4 regions of the Nocardioides sp. OK12 genome follow, and region 1 is predicted to be linked to each of the others. Evidence: predicted binding sites of a transcription regulator. Region 1 holds the regulator's gene; each other region holds the start of a gene.
The links. Region 1 encodes LexA, which represses DNA repair genes until DNA is damaged. Its sites were predicted from a motif close to TCGAACANNTGTTCGA; they were not measured.

Region 1 (5,052 bases):
GCATCGGGTCCTCCTCTCGGGCGCGCCGCGCAGCCCCCGCGAGGGCTGCTGGGTGTGGATATCGTTGCTCTCCCTGTGGAGAACAACCGGTCACCTGTGCACCATCCCGCATCCATCTGTGAACTAGATGTGGATAACTACAGCGGTGTAACTACTAGATGTAGTGGAACCGTACGCCCGGGACCACGAGCCGCGCAAGCCGTCCCGAAAATTTCCTGCGACCCAGATCACACTCGATGCATCGCTGCAGGTCAGCGCACCGGGACCGCCCCGAAGGGGTGGCGCCGAGCGGCGCCGGAGGGGCTGCCGGATGCCGGCACCGGTATCGACACCCGGTCGCCGGGGCTGGGTGCGGTCGGACACAATGACGCTGTGAGCGGCGAGGCGGGCGGCCAGGTGGACGAGCAGGTGGCCGGCGCGCCGACTCCGGCTCCCGCCACCGCCGGCAAGCGGGCCGGTTCGCGCCGTGCGGCCCGCCCGGAGCGCTCGTTCCAGCCGCGGCTGCTCGGCCTGGCCCTGGCCGTCACCGCCGCGGTGGTCGCCTGGGGGTACCTGGTCTACGCCGCGATCGACTTTGGCACCCAGGCCCGCGGTGGGGAGTCGGCCGCCTGGTTCTTCCTGGCCCTCGCCTCCGTCGGGGCCGTGGCCTGCCTCTTCGTGGGCCTGATGCTCGTCGCGCGCCTGGGCCGGGCGCTCGGCCTCACCCGCGACCCCGCGGCCCCGGCTCCCCCACCGGGCGGGCGGCGACGAGCTGCCACAGCGCCCCGAGAGAGATGAACGGCTCCCGGTCGCACAGCGCGAGCTCGAGGCGCTCCAGCACCGCGTAGAAGTCGGGGTCGACCTTGAGGCCGTCGTCGGCGACGTAGTCGTTGGCGACCCGGGCGGCGTAGCGGCCCACCACCTCGAGCCCGGCCGCCACCAGCTGCTCCTCGACCTCGTCGCGGGCCACCGCCCGCGCGGTCGTGGTGAAGGTGGCCGACTCCATGTCGTCGCGGCCGAGCTCGTCGAGCGCCGCCTCCGGCCCTTCGCGCACCAGCCGCCCGATCACCCGCGCCGCGGGGTTCGGCGCCATCACCGAGACCCGGCCGCCCGGCCGCGCCGCCTGCGCCAGACGTCGTACGTCGGCCGCGCCGGTCTCGGCCGGGCGGTAGTGCAGCACGTTGTGGCACAGCACCAGGTCGAACCCGCCGCCGGCCCCGCTCAGGTCGTCGATCGAGCCCTCGAGGGTCACCACCCGCTCCCCCACCCGCGCGGACTCGGCGCGGCGGCGGGCCTCGGCGAGCCAGGAGGGCGCCGGGTCGAGGACCGTGACGTGGTGGCCGGCGACGGCCAGGCCCAGGGCGTCGCGGCCGTCGCCCCCGCCGACGTCGAGGACCCGCAGCGCCCGCGGCTGCCCGAGGTCGGCCTCCAGCGCCTCGACCTGGCGGCGCAGCGTCTCGCGCACCACCGCGAACCGCAGGCGGCCCCAGGGCGCCTCGCACCACGCCTGCCGCTGGGCCAGCCTGCTCTCGAAGACGTCGTCGCTCACCACGACAGCCTCCCGCACCGGACGCGGAAGACAGGGCCCGACACAGCGCGAGGGGCGGGCCCACTGCGGGCCCGCCCCTCGTCTTTCCCCTGGTTTCGCCGGCCGGGGTCGAGGCGACCGACGAAATCTGTGGGCGGCCGCAGGGGCCGCCGTGCCCGGACCGCAGCGCGGTCGCGGGCCGTTCCTCAGCCGGCCGGGACGACCAGGCGCTGGCCGGTGACCACCAGGCCACCGTCGAGGGAGTTCAGCTGCTGGATGCGCTCGATGACCTCGCGCACGTCGCCGGACTCGGCGCGCTCGGCGGCGATGGCCCACAGCGTGTCGCCGACGCCGACGGTGATCGTCTCGGTCGCCGGGGCGGTGCCGCTCTCGCTGGTGGCAACGGAGACGCCGGCCAGCACGACGCCCACCAGGGCGACGAGCAGCAGGCCCGCGGCCAGCACAGCGAGCCGGCCGCGGCGGGTCAGCCGCAGCGAGCCCGGCGTCGTACGGCGGGTGGCGCGGACGGCGCCGAGGCGGATCGGGGCCGGGGCGGCGGTGAGGGTCATGGTGCTCATCGGGACCTCCTGGGGAAGGGGGTGGTCGTCGTCGTGCTCGGTCAGGGAGATGTCTACGGACAGCCACCGACAGTCCCGGTCGAGATCCTGCTTCGACCAGGTGTTCGATCGAACACATGAGCGAGACTAGATCAGGTGTTCGAGCCGCGCAAGGGGTGCAGCGAACAATTGTTCGAGATCCCCGACGTCACTCCGGAGCAGCCCGTCGCCGCCTCCACGAGCGCGACACGCCCTTCGAACAGATGTTTGAAGTCGGGCCCGCGCGGCGATAGCGTGGGTCCACGACCCATCCGAGCGGACTCCCCGGCTCGGGCCTCGCGCACGAAAGGCACACGATGGCCACCAAGAACAGCGGCCCCCGCAAGCGCGGGGTCGCGGAGCTGCCCGACGGCCCTCCCGACGCGACCGGCCTGACGCCGCGCCAGATCAAGGTCCTCGCGTGCATCAAGGAGGCCATCGAGACCCGCGGCTACCCGCCGAGCATGCGCGAGATCGGCCAGGCCGTCGGCCTGACCAGCACCTCCAGCGTCTCCCACCAGCTCAAGGTGCTCGAGGAGAAGGGCTTCCTCAAGCGCGACCCCCACCGCCCGCGCGCCCTCGAGGTCTTCCTGCCCGAGCTGATGGCGCGCCGCAAGGCGATCTCCTCGGCCGACGACAGCTCGGTCGACGAGACCGACATCGGCAACACCATGCCGCAGGCCTCCTACGTGCCGGTCGTGGGCCGGATCGCCGCCGGTGGCCCGATCCTGGCCGAGGAGCGGGTCGAGGCCGTCTTCCCGCTGCCCCAGCAGCTGGTCGGCGACGGCCAGCTCTTCCTGCTCGAGGTCTCCGGCGACTCGATGATCGACGCCGCGATCTGCGACGGCGACTACGTGGTGATCCGCCAGGAGCAGACCGCCAGCAACGGCCAGATCGTCGCCGCCCTGATCGGCGAGGAGGCCACCGTCAAGACCTTCCAGCGCAAGGACGGCAAGGTCTGGCTGCTGCCCCACAACGACGCCTACGAGCCGATCGACGGCACCCACGCCTCGATCCTCGGGGTCGTCACCGCGGTGCTGCGCAGCCTCTGAGGCCCCGCACCCGCCCGTCGGGAGACCGAACCGACGGTGAACAGACGGTGCTCACACCGCCGTCCACGTCACGTGGACGGCGGTGTGTCGTTGGATGAGGCGTGACCCCACCACTGACCCCCACCACCGCCGCTGACGCCGTGCGCCCCGCCGACGCCGAGCGGGCCCGCCTCGCCGCCCTCGGACGCCGTACGGTCCTGGCCGCCAGTGCCGTCGGGGCCGGCGGCGCCGCCATCACCGGCGCCGGCGTGCTCGCGAGCCCGCACGCGGTCGCTGCGAAGGCCCGCCACGACGTCTTCGCCCACGGCGTGGCCTCCGGCGACCCGCTGCCGCGCGCGGTGCTGATCTGGACCCGGGTCACCCCCACCAGGGCCGCCACCCCCGGCTCGGGCAAGGGCCCGCGGGTGGGCGTGCGCTGGGAGGTCGCCACCGACCGCCGCTTCCGCAACGTCGTGCGCCGTGGCCGCTTCGTCACCAGCGCCGCGCGCGACCACACCGTCAAGCTCGACGTGACGGGCCTGCAGCCCGAGACCGTCTACCACTACCGCTTCACCGCGCGCGGCCAGCGCAGCCCGGTCGGCACCACCCGCACCGCCCCGGCCAAGCGCGCCACGCCCGACAACCTGCGCTTCGGCGTGGTGTCCTGCGCCAACCTGCAGGCCGGCTGGTTCAGCGCCTACCGGCTGCTCGCCGAGCGCGACGACCTGCACGCGGTGCTGCACCTGGGCGACTACCTCTACGAGTACGCACCCGGCCAGTACGGCATGGGCCAGGACAACGTCGACATCCGCCCGCACGACCCCGCGCGCGAGATGGTCTCGCTCTCCGACTACCGCCGCCGGCACGCGCAGTACAAGACCGACCCCGACCTGCAGGCCCTGCACGCCCGGTACGCCTGGATCGTGACCTGGGACGACCACGAGGTCACCAACGACCAGTGGAGGAAGAACGCCGAGAACCACGACGACTCCGAGGGCGACTACCTCAAGCGGCGCGCCCGCGCCCACCGCGCGTACGACGAGTGGATGCCGGTGCGTATGGACGGCACCGCCTCGCTGGGCGACGGCGCCCGGCTCTACCGCCGCCTGCGCTTCGGCGACCTGGCCGAGGTCAGCATGCTCGACCTGCGCACCTACCGGTCCCAGCAGGTCGCGACCCCGCTGGTGGACGCCGAGGTCAACGACCCGGCGCGCTCGATCACCGGCAACCGGCAGATGGAGTGGCTCAAGGACTCCCTGACCCGCGGCAACCACGCCCCGCAGTGGAAGGTCGTCGGCAACCCGGTGATGATCGCCCCGGTCACCTTCGCCGATCTGCCCAACGAGCTCGTCGACCCGGTCAACGACGTCACCGGGCTGCTGCCCCAGGACGGCTCGCCGTACAACGTCGACCAGTGGGACGGCTACACCGCCGACCGCCGCGAGGTCTTCCGCCACATCGACGACCACCAGGTCAAGGACGTGGTCTTCGTGACCGGCGACATCCACTCGGGGTGGGCCTGCGACCTGCCGATGGACACCTCGCTCTACCCGCTGCTCGGCGACTCGGTGGGCGTGGAGTTCGTGTGCTCCTCGGTGACCTCCAACAACCTCAAGGACATCACCGGCCAGCCGGCGCTGACGCCGCTGGTGGAGACCGCGATCAAGGCCAACAACCGCCACATCAAGTACCTGAACTTCGACGACCACGGCTTCTCGGTGCTCGACATCACCGCCGAGCGCACCCAGATGGACTGGTACGTCATCGGGGCCCGCGACGACCAGCAGACCACCGCCACCCACGACGCGTCGTTCCGCACCCTGGCCGGCACCGGCACGGTGCAGCGCGTGAGCACCCCCGTAGGAGACCGCTGATGTGCGACCCGACGAGCGGCCACTGCGACGCGGCCGGCCCCGCC
Region 2 (5,052 bases), on a different contig from region 1:
GTGGCGCGCAGCCGCTCGCCGCCGGAGAGGTCGCCCACGAGGCGGTCGCCGGCGCCGCCGCGGAAGCCGAAGCGGGCCAACCGGGCGCGCACCTGCTCCGTCGTGGCGCCGGGGTTGCGGCGAGCGACCTCGCTGGCCAGCGGCAGGGCGTCGTCGAGGACGTCGAGGCGCTGGGGGAGCAGGGCGACCGGGACGTGGGCGCGGACCTCGCCCGAGAGCGGGGCCAGCCGCCCCGACCAGGTGTGCAGCAGGGTGGTCTTCCCGCTGCCGTTGGGTCCGACGAGGGCGATGCGCTCGGGGCCGACCACCTCGACGTCGACGGCGGCGCCGGTGCGCAGCACCAGGTCGCGGCTGCTGAGCACCCGCGCGCCGCGGTGCACCTCGGTCGCGGGGAGGTCGACGCGGATCGCCACGTCGTCGCGCAGCGCCTCCTGCGCGCGGTCGAGGTCGCTGCGGGCCGAGCCGAGCCGGTCGGCGTGCACCTGGCGGTAGGACGCGGCCGAGCGCTCGGCGCGCCCCACCATGTAGTCGCGCGCCGCCTTGCCGATGCCGGTCGTGGCCTCGGCCTTCGCGGCCACGCGGCGGCGCTGGGCCAGCGCCCTCTCGGCCTGCACGACGTCGCGGCGCTGACGGCGCACCTCGTTGCGGGCGGTCGTCACCGCCTGCCGGGCCGCCTCCTGCTCGGCCGCGACCTGGGCGGCGTACGACGACCAGCCGCCGCCGTACCAGCGCACCGCGCCGTCGCGCAGGTCGGCGATGCGGTCGACCCGTTCGAGCAGTTCGCGGTCGTGGCTGACGACCAGCAGGGCGCGCGGCCAGGTCGCGACGAGCTCGTGCACCCGCTCGCGGCCCTCCCGGTCGAGGTTGTTGGTCGGCTCGTCGAGCAGCAGCAGGTCGGGGCGCCGCAGCAGCAGGCGCGCCAGGCCGAGCCGGGTCACCTCGCCACCAGAGAGCTCCCCGAGGCGACGGTGCAGGGTGTGCGTGGGGAGCCCGAGCCGGTCGAGCTCGGCGGTGGCGCGCTCCTCGACGTCCCAGTCGTCGCCCACCGCGTCGAAGTGGTGCTGCTCGGTGCTGCCGGACTCGATGGCGCGCAGGGCCTCGAGGGTCGGGGCCACGCCGAGGAAGGTGGCGACGGGTTGGGCGACGTCGAGCGTCAGGTCCTGCGGCAGGTGGGCGACCTCGCCGCGCACCTGCACGTGCCCCCGGGTCGGCGCCAGCTCGCCGGCGAGCACCCGCAGCAGGGTGGACTTGCCGCTGCCGTTGGCGCCGACGAGACCGGCGCGTCCCTGGCCGAGGGTGAGGTCCAGGCCGCGCAGGGCATGGCTCCCGTCGGGCCAGGTGACGTCGAGGTCGGAGACGACGCAGAGGGGTCGGGTCGAGGGCATGGGTGCTCCAGGTGAGGGGTCGGGTGCGTCGCGTCGGACGCTGGGACGGGCCTCAGAGGAGCAACGTGACCTTGCCTGGGGTGCGGGGCTGGGACCTCGCCAGGCTAGGACGGGCGCGTGGCGCCGCGCACCTGGTTTAGCCGCGACCCGGCTGGTTCGAACGAGCCGGGTCGGCGCGTGGGTGTCGTGGCGGTCGCGGTCGCGACCGCCGACCTCGACGCGGTGCTCGCCGCAGATGCCGTCCTTGCCGTCCTGTCCGAGCACGTGGCGGTGGTCGGCCCGGTCCGCCACCAGAGCGTGTTCCTCCACCATTCGAGCGCGACCCGATGGGTCAGCGCGGAGGCGTGGCTGGCGAGCCTGGATCGAGCTCGAGGGTGCCTTGGCGGGTGACGGCGTAGGTGTGTCCGTGCTGGTCGTGCCAGAGGTAGTCGCCGTGGTGGGTGCGGTGGTAGGTCCAGTGGCCGTGGGTCTTGTTGCGGTGGTGGTGCCTGCACAGGGGTGCCAGGTTGGCTGGGTGGGTCTGGCCGGGTGGTCCGCCTTCGTCCATGGGGATGTAGGCGGTGATGTGGTCGAGGTCGCAGCGGGTGGCGGGGGTGTCGCAGAAGGGGTGCACGCAGTGGGTGTCGCGGCGGGTGACCAGGTCGCGCATCCACCGGGGCGGGTCGTGGGCGTCGATGGCGTCGGTGCGGGCCATGTCGAGGACCGGCAGCACGGTGACCGAGGCCCCGGTGAGCCAGTCGCGGATCGTGGCGAGGGTGGCGGGGCCCAGCCCGAGCACCCGTCCGACCTGGGCGCTGTGGCCGGTGAGGTCGTCGGTGGTGAGGTCGATGGCCAGTCGTACCCGGGGGCGGGGTGCGCCGAGGCCGTCGAGGACCTCGGCCAGGGCCTGGATCTGGCGTACGCCGAGGTCGCGGTCGCTGTGGAGGTTGCCGTCGGGGTTTGGGGGTGGGGCGGTGGTGTCGGTGATCAGGTCGTGCAGGCGCTGCAGGGTGGGGGTGTCACCGGTGATCGCGAGCCAGGACGTGCCAGCCCACTGGCGGCCCTCACCGGCGCGGTGGTGGCGCAGCGTGATGCCCCACTCGTGGACCCGGGCGTGCTCCTCGGCGTCGGTGAGGGTCTCGGGGTCGTACAGGGCGGCCGCCTCGGCGACCGCGCGGTCGATGCGGGTGGGGCCCACGGAGTCCACGAGGGGTGCCAGGACCGCATCGACGTGCGCGGCGGCCTCGACCGAGAGGCCCTGGGTGGCCTTCGCGACCCGACGCGCGCGCCACAGCGCGACGTCGAGGGACTCCACCCGGGCGTGGATCCTGGGCAGGCGGTGCCGCAGCTCGAGCGCCTCGCCCATCAGCGAGGTGGTCGCGGCCGGTGACATCCGCATCACCGCCGCCAACGGCTCGGCGGTGAACTCCGCCACCGCCGGGACCCCCTCGCCACCGATCCAGGCATCGCAGTCCCAGACCCGGTCCTGCTCGCCCCACGAGAGCCGCTGGGAGTCGTCGATGGCGGGGTGCAGGTCGCACCAGCGCAGCACCAGCCGCAACCGGCGGCGCTCGGCGCGACGTACCTCGACCTCGGCCTCGCGGGCCACCTCGAGCAGCCGGTCAGCGTCGAGGTCGTCGACCTCGGGAAGCTGCTCGTGGCTGGGCTGGTTCATGACCCGATTTTACTCGAACGTGCGTTCGAAGGCAATGGTTCGTCCACACCTGCGTCAGTGCCCTGGAGCCCCGGTGAGCACCGCAGAGCGGTCGGCTCCCCGGTCAGGAGCCGGAGTGCGACGCGTTGCTCCGGAGCCCGTGTGCGGCCCGAACCGGTCAGTCCTCTGTGGCGACGAGCAGGCAGAACGGGTGACCGGCCGAATCGGCCAGCACGTAGAGCGGTTCGGTGTCGTCGTGGGTCCGGTCGAGGAGCAGCCGGGCGCCCAGGGCCTCGGCGCGCCGGCGGTGAAGTTCGAGGGTCACGCGGTCGGCGACGCCGAAGTCGAGGTGCATCTGCATGGGTACGCGAGGGACCGGCCAGGTCGTCGCGGCGAGCTCCTCGACCTCCTGGACCGCGAGCACCCGTCCGCCCTGGTCGTCGACCAGCACGAGCCAGTCCGCCTCGTCCTCGTCCCCGTCGGGCGGAGGCTCGTCACCGGGGCGGTAGGTCAGGCCGAGCAATCGGCGGTAGAACTCGGCCAGTCCGCGGGCGTCCGTGGCGTCGATCGCGGTGTGCAGCAGCCGGGGGTGGTCGCTCATGGGTGCTCCTCGAGGATCGGAACGGGTGTCGGGTGGTCGGACGGCCGGCTTCTCGGCTCCTCACGCTGGTGCCCCTCATTCTTGGTCGACCAGCGAAGGCCGGGGCTCGAGCGCCTGTCGAGACCGTGTACCCAGCGTGCGACGTACGGCGTACGGCGGGCGCGGTGCTCGCGGGGTCTCGGCGACGCTCCTCGCTGGCGCTCGTCGCTGCTCGACCAGCGGAGGGTGGGGTTGCGGCGGGTGCGGTGCTCGCGGGGTCTCGGCGACGCTCCTCGCTGGCGCTCGTCGCTGCTCGACCAACGGAGGGTGGGGTTGCGGGGGTGCGGTGCTCGCGGGGTCTCGGCGACGCTCCTCGCTGGCGCTCGTCGCTGCTCGACCAACGGAGGGTGGGGTCTCGGCGACGCTCCTCGCTGGCGCTCGTCGCTGCTCGACCGACGGAGGGTGGGTCAGGCGACCATGACCCGGGTCCCGCGGCGGACCCGCCTGACGGGGGCGTCGCGGACCTCGGCCCAGGCGAGGGCGAGCCGCTCGACGGCGAGGGTGAGCTCGTCGGGGCGGCGGGTCCAGGGGATGCGGACGAAGCGGTCGAGGCCGCCCTCGGCGGCGAAGACCGGGCCGGGGGCGACGATGACGCCGTGCTGCTCGGCGGCGGCGGCGAGGGCGCTGCCGCGGGCCGAGGGCAGCTCGACCCACAGCGCCAGCCCGCCGCCCGGCACGTGGAAGCGCCACTCGGGCAGGTGCTGGGCGAGGTTGGCGACCAGCCGGTCGCGCTGCTCGCGCAGCTGCTCGCGGTGGCCCGGCAGCACCGAGCCGTGCTCCAGGAGCCGTGCGAGGGTCAGCTGCTCGAGCACCGGCGCGCCCAGGTCGAGCGCCAGACGCGCCTCCTGCAGCGTCTCGACGCAGTCGTGCGGGGCGCGGATCCACCCCAGCCGCAGCCCACCCCAGAAGCTCTTGCTGGCGCTGCCGATGGTGATGGTGGCGGGGGAGTGGGCGGCGAACGGTGCCGGCATCTGCTGCCCGTCGAGCGCCAGTGCCTGGTGCGCCTCGTCGACCACCGCGCGAGTGCCGGCGGCGCGCAGGTGGGCGGCGTACGCCGCGCGCTGCTCCTCGCCCATCACGTGGCCGGTCGGGTTCTGGAAGTCGGGTACCAGGTAGGCCAGTCGTGGCCGGGCGTCGCGCAGCGTGGCGCCGACCGCGTCGAGGTCCCACCCCTCCGGGTCGACCGCGGAGGGGACCAGCCGGGCACCGGCGTTGCGCAGCGCCTGGGTGGCGTTGGGGTAGACCGGCGACTCGACGAGCACCCGGTCGCCCCGCCCGGCGAAGGCCTGCGCCACCACCGCGGCCGCGGCCAGGGCCCCCGGCGTGACCAGCACCTGGTCGGGGTCGGTGGGCAGCCCCCGGGCGTCGTACGACGCTGCGATGCGCTGCTGGAG
Region 3 (5,052 bases), on a different contig from region 1:
GTCGTCGTCGGCGCCCGGCTCGTACCAGGCGCGGACGGTCGCCCAGACCCCTGCGGTGTCGAGCTCGGTGAGGTCGACGCGTCCGGCGACGGTGCCGTCCTCGACGTCGTGCACCGAGTAGGCGACGTCGTCGGCGAGGTCCATCACCTGCGCCTCGAGGCAGCGGCGCACCCCACCCCCGGGCACCGGGGCGCGCATCCAGTCGAAAACCGGCAGGTCGTCCTCGTAGACCCCGAACTTGTGCACCTCGCGCGGCGAGCCGTCGGCGTGCACCCCGCTGGGTGCCTCGGCGGCCCCGCGGGGCCACGGGTACTTCGTGCAGGCGTCGAGGGTGGCCCGGGTCAGGTTGAGCCCGACCGAGCGGCCCTCGGCGTCGATGGTCTTGGCCTCGAGCCGGGTCAGCAGCCGCAGCGTCTGGGCGTTGCCCTCGAAGCCGCCGCAGGCACCGCTCAGCTCGGCCAGCACCCGCTCGCCGTTGTGGCCGAACGGCGGGTGGCCCAGGTCGTGGGCGAGCGCCGCGGTCTCGGCGATGTCGGGCAGGCTGCCCAGCGCGCGCGACAGGTCGCGGGCCACCTGGGCGACCTCGAGACTGTGGGTGAGCCGATTGCGCACGAAGTCGTCGCTCTGCGGACCCACCACCTGGGTCTTGGCCGCGAGCCGCCGGGAGGCTGCGGCGTGCACCACGCGGGCGCGGTCGCGCTCGAAGGGGGTGCGCTCGGGCGCGTCGACCCGCTTGGGCGGCTCGGGCACCAGGCGCTCGCGCGCGTGCTCGTCGTAGAGGTCCAGGGCGTCCATGGCGCCGCCACCCTATGCGGTGCCTCCCCCCTAGACTCGCGCCGTGCTGCCCCTCGGAGGACCGGACCCCACGACCTGGGACGACCTCGCGCTGGCCGCCCGCAACCTCTTCGCCACCCACGCCTGGGCCAGCACGTGGTGGGGCGAGTACGCCGACGGCGCCACCCCGCACGTGCTCGTGGACGACCCGCAGGCACCCCGGGTGGTGCTGCCGCTGCACTCGCGCGGTCGTGCGCTGCGCCAGGTGCGCTGGATCGGCCACGGCCCGGCCGACCTGCTCGGGCCGGTGTGCGCGCCCGAGGACCTGCCCCGTGCGGCTCCCCTGCTGCGCGCGGCGCTCGAGGGCGGCGACCTGCCGGCCGACGTGGTGCTCCTCCAGGACTGCCCGGTCGCCGCGCCCTGGTGGGAGCCGTTCGACGCCCGCCCGATCAGCACCGAGGTGAGCCCGGTGCTGCGCTTCGCCGAGGGCCTGACCTGGGAGTCGTGGCTGGGCTCGAAGAGCAAGAACTTCCGCGGTCAGGTCAACCGCAAGCCGCGCACCCTCGAGCGCGACCACGACGTGGTGGTCCGCCTGGCCACGGCCGAGACGCTCGCGGGCGACCTCGACGCGCTCTTCGCCCTGCACGCCGCGAGGTGGGAGGGTGACAGCCCCCTGCTCGACCCCCGCCAGCACCGCTTCACGCGGGCCTTCGCCACGCTGGCGCTGGAGCGCGGCTGGCTGCGGTTGTGGTCGATGGACGTCGACGGCCGGTGCGTCTCGTCGCTGCTCACCTTCGCCTTCGGCCCCGACGTGTACTGCTACCAGTTCGGGCGCGATCCGGAGATGGACCGCGAGTCCGTGGGCTTCGTGCTCCTCGTGCACGCCGTGCGCGACGCGCTCGAGTCGGGCGCGCGTGAGTTCCGGTTCCTGCGCGGCGACGAGGACTACAAGTACCGCTTCGCCGACGCGGACGACCCGGTCGGCACCTACGCCCTGCCGCGCGGGCTGCGCGGCCGCGCCGCCGTCGCGCTGGCCGCCCGCCGCCGCGCGGGCCAGGACTGATCAGGCGCGCGCCGGGGCGGGCGCGTGCGGCGACTGCTCCACAGCCTCGGTGACGTCCTTGACCACCAGGATGCCCAGGACCGCGGCCGCCACCCACAGGGCCGATGCGACGACGTCGGACAGGTTGGCGTTCGCGAGGGCGGAGAAGTAGTCGGGGTCGGCAGGGTCCGCGCCACCGAGCAGCACCGAGGTCACGCGGTCGGCGATGGAGGCACCGACCACGCTGATCCACCACCACAGGACGACGTTGGTCGAGGGGCCCGAGCCGCTCCGGCTGCCCAGCCGCACGTCCTCGACCATCTGGTAGGGCCGCCACAGGTTGAGCACCGGCACGAACCACCCACCGATCGCCCACCCCGACCTGTGCTCCAGCCGCGCCGGGTCCATCCGGTCGCTGCGGTGGGCCTGGAACAGCCAGATGATCATCAGCACCAGCACCATGATGTGCAGGACGACCAGCACCAGCCCGGTGACGACGGTGCCGGCGTCGTACGCCGTCGCGCGGCCCTGGTCGATGGAGGCCGGGTCGGAGGCCCAGCCGGCGAAGGTGCGCCAGGCCCAGGACGAGAACACCGCGTTGACCGCGTTGCCGAGCAGCGCGAGGCCGAGGACCACCACCAGCGCTCGGGACAGGGTGGACCAGCCGGAGCTGAGTGCGGGTCGGGAGGACTGCGTCGTAGTGGTCACGAGCGGGAAGTATGGGGGCTCGCCCATCCCGACCCCAAGTCGGCCGAGCAGTCACTTCTGAACCATCGAGCAGTCAGGTTTGAACCCTCGACCAGTCACTTCCGCACCCTCGAAAAAGTTTTCGATCCACCTGTGGAAAACGGGGTTTGACCTGGTGCTTTGTCGGTGGCGGCTGAGATACTTCACTCATGTCGACCACCGCCGCGCACCCCGTCGGGAGTGCTGTCGCGCAGGTGCGCTCGGTGCTGAGCGAGGTCGCCGGTACGCCGTTGTGGTCGATGAGCCAAGGCGAGGCTGCTGAGGCGCTGGCGGAGGTCGCGCGGGTGGAGGCCATGTTGGTCGAGGTGCGCTCGGGGTTGCTGACCCATGCCGAGAGCGTCGGGGTGCAGGAGCGCAACGCCTCGCCGTCGTTGGCGGTCTGGCACTCCAACGTCACCAGGTCGACCAAGCGGGAGTCGTTCCGCCAGGTACGCCTCGCCGAAGGGCTCGCCCGACACGTGCTGGTGCGTGAAGCGCTGGGGCGTGGGGACCTGGTCGCGGAGCAGGCCTCGGTGATCTGTACGTCGCTGGACGCGCTGCCCGACGACCTCGAGGCGGCGGTCCTCGAGCAGGCCACGACAGCGCTGGTCGAGTTCGCGCAGGTGCACGACGCGAAAGCGCTGCGGGTGCTGGGGCGCCGCATCCTCGACGTCGTCGCACCCGAAGTCGGTGAGGCCTGGGAGGCCGAGCAGCTGGACCGCGAGGAACGCGAGGCCGAGAAGTCGTCGGTGTTCCGGATGCGCGAGGACGGCCACGGCCGCATCAAAGGCTCCTTCACCGTCCCGACCCTGGTCGGGCAGATGCTCGAGAAAGCCCTGATGGCGTTCGCCGCCCCCAAGCACCAGATCGCCAACCGGGCAGGCACGGACGAGGCACCGGAACCGGTACGCCGGCCCACCGCGCGGCGGCTGGGCGATGCGTTCGTCGAGCTCATCGAACGCCTCGACCCCAAGCGACTGCCCCGCGCCGGCGGAGTCAACGCCACCGTGGTCGTCACCATGACCCTCGCCTCGCTGCAGGGTGGGCTCGCCGCGGCTGCGCTCGACACCGGCGGCCGGATCAGCGCCGGGGCCGCACGGCGGTTGGCGTGCGAGGCCGGCATCGTCCCCGTCGTCCTCGACGGGGAGAGCAAACCGCTGGACGTGGGCCGGGCCAAGCGGTTCTTCACCAAGACCCAGCGCATCGCGATGGGCATCCGCGACGGCGGCTGCACCGCCAAGGGCTGCGACGCACCACCCGCGATGTGCCACGCCCACCACGACGACCCCTGGGCCCACCACGGCCTCACCGACCTGGCCCGCGGCCGCCTGCTGTGCCCGTACCACCACCGGCGCATCCACGACCCCGACTACGAGACCAGCATCGGTGGGGACAACCAGGTCACCTTCCACCACCGCACCTAGACCCCGCTCTTCCCTGCGTGAGCACCAGGACGGCGAACGCCGCGAGCCGGCCGGTTCGAACGAGCCGACTCGGCGTACCGCCGTGGGTCGAGCGACCGTCGATACCTGGTGACCCCATGGCGTGCGGCGAGGTCCGCGCAATTCTTGTGGGGTCTCGGCGACGCGCGTCGCTGGCGCTCCTTGCTGCTCGACCAACGGAGCGTCGTACGGCGTGGACTCGCGCCGGCGCGGGGGCGAGCGCGTGACCCCGGGTCCCCGCACTCGTTGTGTCGGTCGTCACCACCCACCAGGAGCACACATGCGTCGAGTCACCGCCCTGGCCACCGCGGCCGCCACGCTCGCCACCCTGGGGCTCAGCGCCCTGGGCGGCCCGGCCGCCCCGTCGGCGTACGCCGCGACCGGCGAGGTCAGGGTGAGCGAGGGCTGCGTGGGCAGCGTGCCCGAGCCGGGCGGGAGCGACGCGGTCGAGATCTGCTACTCGCTGTTCCGGCCCGCCGGGGCGACGCGCAAGAGGCCGGTGCCGATGATCGTGCACAGCCACGGCTGGGGCGGCTCGCGCACCACCGACCCCGCCTCCTTCGAGACCTTCCTCGACGCGGGCTACGGCGTGCTCTCCTTCGACCAGCGCGGCTGGGGCGAGTCCGGCGGCCACGCCCATGTCGAGAACCCTGCCTTCGAGGGCCACGACGTACGACGCCTGGTGCGGCTCGTCAGCCGCCTCGGGTGGGTGCAGCAGGACCGCCCGGGCGACCCGCGCCTCGGCGCGATCGGTGGCTCCTACGGGGGCGGCTACCAGTTCCTCGGCGCCTTCGAGTCGCTGCGCACCAAGGGCCGCCCGGTCTTCGACGCGCTGGCCCCGCAGATCACCTGGAACGACCTCTCCTCGAGCCTGGCTCCTGAGGGTGTCGTGCGCACCGAGTGGGCGCTGCTGCTGGCCGCTGCCTCGGTGCCCGCCGACGCGCTGCCGCAGAACGTCTACAAGGCGCTCCTCGAGGGGGCTGCTCTCGGTGAGTGGCCCGACGGCTCGGTGCCCGGCACCGAGGACATGGCCTCCTTCATGAGGAGGAACGGCCCCGCGTGGCACGT
Region 4 (5,052 bases), on a different contig from region 1:
CAGGTCTTCGGGCGCTTCTTCCGCACCCGCGCGTCGCGGGAGCAGGTGGTGCCCGGCGTCGGGCTCGGTCTGGCGATCACCCGCGACATCGTGGTCGCGCACGGCGGCCGCATCGAGCTCGACGAGGCGCCGGGCGGCGGCACCCTGGCGCGGGTGCTGCTGCCCACCGGGGGCGGCGCCGTAGGCTCCGGGGCGTGAAGCGAGCCGTACGACCGCCCACCCCGCACCCCTCGGGCGCCACCCCGCCCGCCCTGCCGCGCGAGCTCGTGCCGGGGCACGTCGCCATCGTCATGGACGGCAACGGCCGTTGGGCCAAGCAGCGCGGACTGGCCCGCACCAAGGGCCACGAGATGGGGGAGAGCTCGCTCTTCGACGTCGTCGAGGGCGCCATCGAGATCGGGGTCAAGGCGGTCTCGGCGTACGCCTTCTCCACCGAGAACTGGTCGCGATCACCCGACGAGGTGCGCTTCCTGATGGGCTTCAACCGCGACGTCATCCGTCGCCGGCGCGACGAGATGCACGAGCTGGGCGTGCGGGTGCGGTGGGCCGGTCGGACGCCGCGGCTGTGGCGCTCGGTGGTCAAGGAGCTGCGCGCGGCCGAGGAGATGACCCGCGACAACGACGTGCTGACCCTCACCATGTGCGTCAACTACGGCGGCCGCGCCGAGCTCGCCGACGCGGCGCGAGCCATCGGGCGCGAGGTCGCCGCCGGCCGCCTCGACCCCGAGAAGATCACCGAGAAGACGGTGGCGCGCCACCTCTACCTGCCCGACCTCGGCGACGCCGACATGATCTGGCGCACCTCGGGCGAGCAGCGGCTCTCCAACTTCATGCTCTGGCAGGCGGCGTACGCCGAGATGGTCTTCACCGACGTCCTGTGGCCCGACGTCGACCGCCGCACCCTGTGGTCGGCCATCGAGACCTACGCCTCCCGCGACCGGCGCTACGGCGGCGCGCTGCCCAACGCCTAGGTCGGCGCTGTCCGGACCGCCACCGCATCTCCATCGTGGTCTACGGCAACGACCTGGCGCCGGAGGTGGCCGAGTCGGTCTACGGGCCCGCGGTGTCCGCCGGGAGGCTCGTCCAGGTCCGGCGCGTCCTGGACCTCTCCACCTCGCAGGTCATCCAGCGGGTGCGCGACCGGGACCACTGAGGTAGTCCGGACACCGGGACCCGTCGCTGGCAGGCGGACGTGCCGGTGCCCCCGTCGCGGTGGTGCTGCGGCGGGGGTGTGGCGAGTCGGCTGGTTTACACGGGCCGGGTGGGTGGTCTGGGTGCTTGGCCGAGGTCGGTGGTGCCGGTGGGTTCGACGAGGTACTGGTAGCGGTGCGGGCTGGTCCAGAGGAACCCGGTGGGGGCGGGTCGGTAGGTCCAGGGGGTGTGGGTCTTGGCGCGGTGGTGGCGTCTGCACAGGGTCGCGAGGTTGGCCGATGTGGTTTGGCCGGGTGGACCACCGGGGTCGTAGGTCTCGATGTGGTCGAGGTCGGCGTGGGTCTCGTCGGGGGTGCGGCGTCGGGCGCGGCGGGTGCAGTGCGGGAAGACGCAGCGTGGGTGGCGGAGCCGGGTCTGCTCGGCGAGCCGTTCGCTGGGGGTGTAGCCGTCGCTGGTGAGTTCTTCGGCAAGGTCGATCGGGCGGCGGGGGTGGGGGCGGAGGTCGGGGTTGCTGGCGAAGCCGCGGATGTCGTCGGCGGTGATGTGCTGACGTGCCGGGCGGTGCACCTGGCGGAAGGGGTGTTCGTAGGCCTCGGGGTCCGACCCGCTGCCGGTGATGGTGCGGTAGGTGACGTGGGTGTCGGGGACGCGGAGCCACTCGCAGACCTGGTCGACGCCGACGAAGCTGCGGGTCTCCTCGACCCGTGCGAGGTGCATCCCGGCGGAGAGGTCGTTCGACCTGAGGGTGGTGGGGTCGATGCTGGCCAGGGCGGTGTCGGTGAGATGGACGTTGAGGACGACCTGGCGTGCCGGCACCCGCGGCGCGGGCTCGCCGGCCTCGTCGTCGGCCTCGTCGTCGGTGTCGTTGCCGCTGAGGTCGAGGGAGGTCTGGGCACGGGCGAGGATGCCGAGGGCCATGCTGCGGCGTACGTCGAGGGGTTGGTCGGAGCCGGCGAGGGCGAGGTTGCGGGCTTCGCGGGTGACGGCGTTGTCGAGGTCGAGGGCGTCGGCCAGGTCGAGGCAGCCGGTGATGTCGACGGTGCCCTCGATGCACTGCCCGCCGGTGGTGGCGGTGTCGAGGTGGATGTCGAGCTTGCGGTCCTCGGCGGCGATGGCTCGTTTGTCTTCTGCGGTCTCGGGGTCGAAGCGGCACAGGGCTTCTTCGACGAGGCGTCCGAGGACGGTGTAGGAGCAGGTGGCGGCGACGCCGGCGAGGTGGTGGTCGACCCAGGCGGCGGCCTCGAGGGGGAGGCCGAGGGTGGCCTCGGCGATGCGGCGGGCGCGCCAGACCGGCACCCGGCCGGCGACCACCGCGGTGTGGAGGCGGGGGAGTCGGTAGCGGGTCTCGACGACGTGGGCGACGTAGCGGATGGCTGCGTCGGCGGACATCCCGAGAGCGGTGCCGTACTCGATGACCGCGAACTCGGAGACCTTGGGTGCGCCGGGCCCGGCGAGGGTGATGAGCATGTCGGTGCCGGGCAGGACCGCGGCCTTGGCCTCGTCACGGGTGGAGTGCATGGCGGCCCAGGTGCAGGTGGCCTCGTACATCGCGACCTCGGCGGCGTCGCGGGCCGCACGCTGGGAGCGGGCGTAGGCGAGGACCGCGTCAGCGGTGTCGCAGCGCTCGAGCTCCTGGGTGGTCATGCCCCCATTCTAGTCGAACATGTGTTCGAGTCAAGGGTGATGTGGCTTCTGTGGAGAGTGGCTTGAAGGCAGTGATGGGAGTTCTGGGCGCACCCCCACGACCTGCGGTGGGGAGATGCCGGTTCGGTGGTCGCGGGGTCTCGACGACGCGCGTCGCTGGCGCTCCTTGCTGCTCGACCAACGGAGGCGACGTACGTCGGGGGAAGTGGCGCCGTCTCGATGATGGCGGGTCTCGACCGGCGACGGTGCCGGGCGTCAGTGCGGGCGGGGCATGGCCCTGACCGCGGCGACGGCGGCGGCGACCACGTCGTCGAGGGGAGGGGTGACGTCGACGACCTGGCCGGCCTCGTCGTCGGCGAGCGGTTCGAGGGTGGCGACCTGGGAGGCCAGCAGGGAGACGGGCATGAAGTGGCGGGTGCGCCTGCTCATCCGGTCCTCGAGCACGTCGACGGGGGCGTGCAGGTGCAGGAAGCGGACGTCGGCGACGTGCTCGCGCAGGCGGTCGCGGTAGGCGCGCTTGAGTGCCGAGCAGGTCACGACGCTGCTGCGCCCGGCGTCCTCGGCGGCGGCCATCGCCTCGCCGACCCGGGTCAGCCAGGGCCAGCGGTCGTCGTCGGTCAGCGGGTCGCCCGCCTCCATCTTGGCGACGTTGGCGCGCGGGTGGAGGTCGTCGCCCTCGACGAGGTCCCACCCCAGCTCGGAGGCGACGCGCTCGGCGACGCTCGACTTGCCGGTGGCCGAGACACCCATCACCACGATCTGCACGGGCACGACCCTAGGCGAGGCGGGTGGGCTCAGCCGCGGCAGGCCGGGCAGGTGCCGAAGATCTCGAGCGTGTGGCTGACCTCGTCGTAGCCGTGCTCGGCGGCGATGGAGCGGGTCCAGCTCTCGACCGCGGGCCCCTCGACCTCGACGGTGCGCCCGCAGGAGCGGCAGACGAGGTGGTGGTGGTGGGTCGTGGAGCAGGCGCGGTAGATGGCCTCCCCGCCCTCGGTGAGCAGCCGGTCGATCTCGCCACCGTCGGCGAGGCGCTGCAGGGTGCGGTAGACGGTGGCCAGGCCGACGGTCTCGCCCCGTCTGCCCAGCAGGTCGTGGATCTCCTGGGCGGAGCGGAAGTCGTCGAAGCTGGCCATCGCCTCGGCCACGGCCAGGCGCTGGCGCGTGGGCCGCAGGCCGGAGGTCGCGGGGCCGCCGGAGCCGGAGCCGGCGCCGGTGCGGTCAGTGCTCGTCATAGTGCTTCCCGTGGGGTGCGTGCCGGTGGCCGTCGTGGACGTAGTCGACGTGGTCGCCGTGGGGGATCGCCAGGTGACCGCAGTCCGGGCCGTGCTCGTGGTCGTGGTGCCCGGTGACCTCGTGGTCCTCGGGCACGTCGTCGGGGAACGGTACGTGGCGACGCTGGCGCCGGCGCAGCAGCGCCCCCAGCGGCCAGGTGGCCACGAAGCACGCCAGGGCCAGCAGGACGATCGCCGAGCCGGGCGGCACCGTGAGGTCGTAGGACTGGGAGAGGTACGCCGACACCAGCAGGCCGCCGACGCCCGCGCCGGCGCCGACCACCACCGCCCCCAGGACGGTCGCCCGGAAGGAGCGCGCCAGCTGCTGCGACGTCGCGACCGGCACGATCATCAGGGCCGAGACCAGCAGCAGCCCGACGGTGCGCATCGCGACGGTGACCGTGACCGCGGCCAGCACGGCGACCAGCAGGTTGTAGGCCCGCACGTTGAGCCCGGCCACCCGCGCGAAGTCCTGGTCCTGGGCCACGGTGAACAGCTGCGGCATCAGGCCCAGGCCCAGCGCCAGGATCACCACGGCCAGCGCCAGCGTGAACCAGATGTCGGTCAGGGAGATCGAGGTGATCGACCCGAAGAGGTACTGCTGGAGCGTGGCGCCGGTCTGGCCCGCCAGGCCCGTGATCATCACGCCGCCCGCCAGGCCGCCGTAGAAGAGCAGGGCCAGGGCCAGGTCGCCGCTGGTGTGGCCGCGGTCGCGGATGGTCTCGATCGCCACGCCGCCGAGGATCGCGACGACCACGGCGGTCCAGGTGGGGGCGACGCCGGTGAGCAGGCCCAGGGCGACGCCCGTCACGGCCACGTGGCCGAGGCCGTCACCGAGCAGCGCGAGCCGGCGCTGCACCAGGTAGGTGCCGATCACCGGCGCAGCCAGGCCGGTGACGAGCGCCGCGAGCAGCGCCCGCTGCATGAAGTCGTAGGCGAGGAGGTCGATCACAGCCGGTGGTCCTCCCGGTCCCAGGGGGCCACC

Region 2: the regulator LexA is predicted to act here: its motif matches at 3,053-3,068, upstream of OCU29_RS02265 (HNH endonuclease signature motif containing protein).
Region 3: the regulator LexA is predicted to act here: its motif matches at 2,634-2,649, upstream of OCU29_RS07280 (HNH endonuclease signature motif containing protein).
Region 4: the regulator LexA is predicted to act here: its motif matches at 2,810-2,825, upstream of OCU29_RS13140 (HNH endonuclease signature motif containing protein).

What each region holds. Positions count from the first base shown of each region.
Region 1 is NZ_BNET01000002.1:539,602-544,653, reverse strand. Features, by position in the region: gene nrdR (transcriptional regulator NrdR) at 1-4, opposite strand, end outside; gene OCU29_RS06760 (hypothetical protein) at 373-777, shown strand; gene OCU29_RS06755 (methyltransferase domain-containing protein) at 701-1,528, opposite strand; gene OCU29_RS06750 (LysM peptidoglycan-binding domain-containing protein) at 1,714-2,085, opposite strand; gene lexA (transcriptional repressor LexA) at 2,421-3,155, shown strand; gene OCU29_RS06740 (alkaline phosphatase) at 3,257-5,008, shown strand; gene OCU29_RS06735 (alkaline phosphatase family protein) at 5,008-5,052, shown strand, end outside.
Region 2 is NZ_BNET01000001.1:459,857-464,908, forward strand. Features, by position in the region: gene OCU29_RS02260 (ATP-binding cassette domain-containing protein) at 1-1,385, opposite strand, end outside; gene OCU29_RS02265 (HNH endonuclease signature motif containing protein) at 1,717-3,039, opposite strand; gene OCU29_RS02270 (VOC family protein) at 3,197-3,619, opposite strand; gene OCU29_RS02275 (PLP-dependent aminotransferase family protein) at 4,066-5,052, opposite strand, start outside.
Region 3 is NZ_BNET01000003.1:17,075-22,126, forward strand. Features, by position in the region: gene OCU29_RS07265 (deoxyguanosinetriphosphate triphosphohydrolase) at 1-795, opposite strand, end outside; gene OCU29_RS07270 (GNAT family N-acetyltransferase) at 839-1,837, shown strand; gene OCU29_RS07275 (DUF4328 domain-containing protein) at 1,838-2,524, opposite strand; gene OCU29_RS07280 (HNH endonuclease signature motif containing protein) at 2,713-3,966, shown strand; gene OCU29_RS07285 (alpha/beta fold hydrolase) at 4,265-5,052, shown strand, end outside.
Region 4 is NZ_BNET01000004.1:560,457-565,508, forward strand. Features, by position in the region: gene OCU29_RS13125 (cell wall metabolism sensor histidine kinase WalK) at 1-198, shown strand, start outside; gene OCU29_RS13130 (isoprenyl transferase) at 195-971, shown strand; gene OCU29_RS13135 (hypothetical protein) at 1,007-1,153, shown strand; gene OCU29_RS13140 (HNH endonuclease signature motif containing protein) at 1,249-2,796, opposite strand; gene OCU29_RS13145 (gluconokinase) at 3,052-3,567, opposite strand; gene OCU29_RS13150 (Fur family transcriptional regulator) at 3,591-4,028, opposite strand; gene OCU29_RS13155 (metal ABC transporter permease) at 4,015-5,019, opposite strand; gene OCU29_RS13160 (metal ABC transporter ATP-binding protein) at 5,016-5,052, opposite strand, start outside.